2 regions of the Caldicellulosiruptor sp. F32 genome follow, and region 2 is predicted to be linked to the other one. Evidence: riboswitches for the same ligand, from Rfam matches in the RefSeq annotation. Region 2 holds a riboswitch; the other holds the start of a gene.

Region 1 (2,410 bases), on a different contig from region 2:
CCTCAGAAGGAAAATATGCAGTTATAAGCCACAAAAAACCATCTCCAACTGCACAGACTACATGAAGTGGTGAACCATTTTTGGGTACCCAAGAGAGTAAACAACTCGGATTAGGATAATCATTTTCATACTGCCCTATAATTATTGTTACTTTACACCTTGTTGGTTTTGTTGTATCTAATAATATTCATTCTTGATTATACCACATTTTCATATTCTTTATATCTACTATCTTAGCAAAAAAAGCTAATTGGCATTCGCCAACCAAATCCCTACACCTGCTGCCATTATGCCAAACACAACAGAGAGGAACACATACAGAAAAGCCTTTTTATGCTTTGATTTTTTTACATACATTGATGCCTCAAGCATAAAGGTAGAGTATGTAGTGAATCCACCCAAAAGACCTGTTGTTAAAAACAGTTTGTATCCTTGTGGTAAATGCTTTGATGATAAAAAACCTATGAAAAAACACCCAACTACGTTTATAAACATGGTTGAAATTGGGTGCTCTCTTTCCATAACTTCTTTGAAAATCTTAGAAATTACATATCTCAAAACTGCACCTACAACCCCGCCAAGTCCAACAATAAAAAGGTTCATACCTCTTGAGCCACCTCTTCTTTTTGCTTTCTTGTTGCAACAAACTCTGCTGCCTCATAACCCAGTAGCGCTGCAAAAAGCCCAAGCAAAATTGAAAGCACAGGATACACAAAAGCCTTTGCCGCCTCACCTTTTGAGATAAGTTTTATTATCTCAATTATAAATGTTGAAAAGGTTGTAAAACTGCTTATAAACCCAGTTGTAATCATGTGACGAACAGCTGGTTTTATTTTTATATGATCAATAGTAATCTGTGCAACAAAGCACAAAATAAAGCTTCCAAGCACATTTATAAAAAGTGTGGCTGTTGGAAAATCAGTTACATAAAGCTGTGAAATTAAGTACCTGCTTATCGCACCAAAAAATGCACCTACTGATATCGCAGCAATGTTTTTCATCTTTTTTGTCTCTCCTTCCTTCTGGGTAAGTTGCTCATAATTAGAAGGACAATTTTGACTATATAAACAAAAAACTCCTACAAATATTACGCCTTTTTACAAAGACGCAATATTTGTAGGAGTCATCAGCCATCATTGGCATTTGTTCGGCGGACTCCATCGCCGTTGCAGTAGTATTATAACATGTGAAATTGAATATGTTCAATAGCATTTTTAAACAAAAATTTTAGCTAAATTCTTAGTTTGAATATTCAATATTATGGGCTATAATAAGAATAAACTGAATTAAAAAGAGGTAATAAATCCAAGATGGAAACATTTTGGTTGTTTTTGATATGTTCTATTCTGTTTGCTCTCAACTTCTTTGTTACAAAAAGGTATGGGCTTAAAAATGTAGAATATGAAATTTATTTTGAAGAAGAAAAAAGTAGTGAAGGGCAAGAAATACATATAGTCGAGAGAATCTACAATGGCAAGATTTTGCCTCTTCCATGGGTAAAGTCTGAGTTTGAAATTTCTTCATCTTTTTTTATGGAAAACTCTAAAAACTATGTTGTCGGAGACAAGCTAAGATATATTTCTATCTTCTTCTTGCTGCCCTATCAGCAGATTGTAAGACGTCATAAGTTTGTCGCAACAAAACGTGGTTTTTATAAGCTTGACAAAATCTATCTTGTAACAGGAGATTTGTTTGGCCTGGCAACTGCTGATAGATGTTACTATGTAAGTGACACTTTGACTGTATACCCTGCATTTTTGGACTTGCAAAAACACCTTTTGCCTCGATCAAGCTTGTCTGGAGAGACAATTACTAAGAGACATTACTATGAAGACATCTTCCACTTTGCCGGAATAAGAGAGTATCAGACCTACGATGCCTTTAACAGAATAAACTGGAACGCAACTGCAAAGTACAATACTTTGATGGTAAATAAATATGAATACACCTCATCGGGTGATGCAATTATTCTTTTAAATGTCCAAAGTTCAGAGTATGAAAGAAAAGAGGTTTTTAATAAAAACATCATTGAATTTGGAATTAAAATTGCAGCAAGCCTGGCTAATGAATGCCTAAAAGCCTCCACACCGGTGGGATTTGCGTGTAACTCACTTGATGAGGAAACAGGCCAGCCTCTTGAAATTCTTCTTCCTTCTCAAGATGCAAACCAGCTTCTAAAGGTGTGTGAGGCTTTGGCACATGTCAAAATTCAAGTAAATCAGTACTTTGAGGTTTTACTGTATGATGTTTTAAGATCATACAACTTCAGAGAGCTTTTTATCATCACATGCTTTGTCAACAAAGAAATGGAGGAATGTATAAGACTTTATTCATCTTTTGGAATAAAATTTACACTTATTATGCTCGAACATGACCCACATGCATTTGATTTAGAATCAGAAAATGTGAG
Region 2 (2,410 bases):
GAAAGGTAGAACATATGATTTTTCAGTGCTTGTCTACCAAGACAGTTCAGAACCTGTTAGTTTCTTAGCAGGGATAAAAATAAACGATGGAAAGTCGACAAAAGAGATTGTTTTGACAAAACAGAACGTCACACCTAAAAAGTGGACAGAGCTATTTGCAACTCTTGACCTTGATACCAAGTTTTCTGCGAAAGATGTTAACTTTTTTGTAAAGCCAGCAGTTGCGATACCTTATTATATAGACCTTTATTCCATCACTGATGAAAATTGGGGGCAGCCTATACCAGATTATAATCTACCCTCACTTTGTGAAAAATACAAAAACTATTTCAAGATTGGAGTTGCTGTGCCGTATAGGGCTTTGACAAATCCAGTTGATGTAGAAGTGATAAAAAGACATTTTAACAGTATAACACCAGAAAACGAGATGAAACCAGAAAGCCTTCAACCTTATGAAAGTGGTTTTAATTTCAGCATTGCAGATGAATATATAGATTTTTGCAAGAAGAATAATATCTCATTACGGGGGCACACTCTTGTTTGGCATCAGCAAACTCCAAGCTGGTTTTTTACAAATCCTGAAACAGGTGAAAAGCTGACAAATAGTGAAAAAGACAAAAAGATACTTTTAGACAGGTTAAAAAAGCATATCCAGACAGTTGTTGGAAGGTATAAAGGAAAGGTGTATGCATGGGATGTTCTAAATGAAGCAATTGATGAGAACCAGCCAGATGGATATAGAAGAAGCGACTGGTACAATATCTTAGGGCCAGAGTACATTGAAAAGGCATTTATCTGGGCACATGAAGCAGACCCAAATGCAAAACTTTTTTACAATGACTACAGCACTGAAGATCCATATAAAAGAGAGTTTATATACAAACTAATTAAAAATCTAAAAGCAAAAGGTGTGCCAATTCATGGGGTAGGGCTTCAGTGCCATATTTCACTTGACTGGCCAGATGTAAGTGAAATCGAGGAGACCATAAAGCTTTTTAGCAAGATTCCAAGGCTTGAGATACATTTTACAGAGATTGATATAAGTATTGCAAAGAATATGATAGAGGGTGATGATGCGTATACCCGTTACCTTCTAATTGAACAGGCCAAAAAATTAAAAGCAATTTTTGATGTTTTAAAGAAGTACAAAAATGTAGTTACAAGTGTTACCTTCTGGGGGTTAAAAGATGATTACTCATGGCTAAAAGGCGACTATCCACTTTTATTTGACAAAGATTATCAACCAAAGTTTGCGTTCTGGAGCCTGATTGACCCATCAGTTGTGCCAGAAGAGTAAAAAGCTAATTATTGACTAAAATTTCAAAACTTCATATAATAAAGATTGAAAGAAAAAGTGAATATAGAGGCGATGGAGTTCGCCTTAAATTGCCACAAGAAGTTCAAATACCTTGTGGCTGATAACTCCTGTCCGTATAAGATGCGGGCAGGAGTTTTTTGCTTTCTTAAAGAGTTTTAAGCCTTTTTGTAGGCTTTGGGGGGATGGACCTTGGATATTGTGTATTTTGAAATGATAGAAAACTTCAGAGAAGATAAGTGTATAATTTGCTATTTAAAAAACAAGGCAATGAACAAATTCTTTGACGATTTTCTGTACGAATCTGTAAATGATTATAGTCTGCGTGACAAAATCAGAAAAGGAGGAATATGTCCGGCGCATGCAAGAAAGTTAGAGTCGTTAGGTGATGTGCTTGCCCATGCCATTATATATTCAGACTTGCTAAGTAATTTTAAAAACAACCACCATATTGAGATATTGCCTCGAAAAAAGAAAGCTAAAGAACAAAATATGTGTGTCTTTTGTGAAAAGGAAAATGGCTTTGAAGATACCTACACAAGAGCGTTTTCTTCCTTTTTTGCTACCCAGTCTCAATTTAAGTCTGCATTTGCTGAAAGAGGCTTTATATGTCAAAGGCACTTAAATCAAGTTTTGGAGAAGACAACTTCTATATCTGTTCAAAAGGAACTTTGGTTAGTTATGGGGGCTAAGATAGACAAAATCTTGCATCATCTTGAAAAGATAAAAGAAAAAAATGACTATCGGAACATTCACATCAACTACACACCTGATGAAATCAGGGCATGGCACATGGCTGTTGAGTTTGTGGCAGGTGCGCAGTAGGTTCATTGTCAGGCAGGCAAATACTTTGCGATGACGCTGTAATGAGGTAAAATGGGGTATAGCCAAAATGTGCTAAAAAGAGTTGTAAAATGAAAAGTTAACTTTATAAAATTATTGTTTGAATTAAGATAAGAGGATACCAGCTTAAAACTTTATTAATGCCCCTTTTTCATATGTATTTACTTAATAGCCCAGCACATAAGATTTTTGATTTTATGTACGTTTAAATAATTGACAAAAAGGCAAAATTTGATACAATATATGAAGTAG

Evidence for each region. Region 2 has a riboswitch for fluoride ahead of H964_RS00505 (DUF6062 family protein). Riboswitches for the same ligand answer to the same signal wherever they lie in the genome.
Region 1: linked by a shared signal. The riboswitch ahead of crcB (fluoride efflux transporter CrcB) and the one ahead of H964_RS00505 (DUF6062 family protein) in region 2 are both predicted to bind fluoride.

Annotation. Positions count from the first base shown of each region.
Region 1 covers NZ_APGP01000110.1:21,767-24,176, forward strand. The annotation lists gene H964_RS13430 (DUF4258 domain-containing protein) at 1-187, opposite strand, end outside; gene crcB (fluoride efflux transporter CrcB) at 247-603, opposite strand; gene crcB (fluoride efflux transporter CrcB) at 600-1,001, opposite strand; fluoride riboswitch at 1,111-1,174, opposite strand; gene H964_RS09780 (DUF58 domain-containing protein) at 1,311-2,410, shown strand, end outside.
Region 2 covers NZ_APGP01000007.1:18,352-20,761, reverse strand. The annotation lists gene H964_RS00510 (endo-1,4-beta-xylanase) at 1-1,297, shown strand, start outside; fluoride riboswitch at 1,357-1,435, shown strand; gene H964_RS00505 (DUF6062 family protein) at 1,517-2,140, shown strand.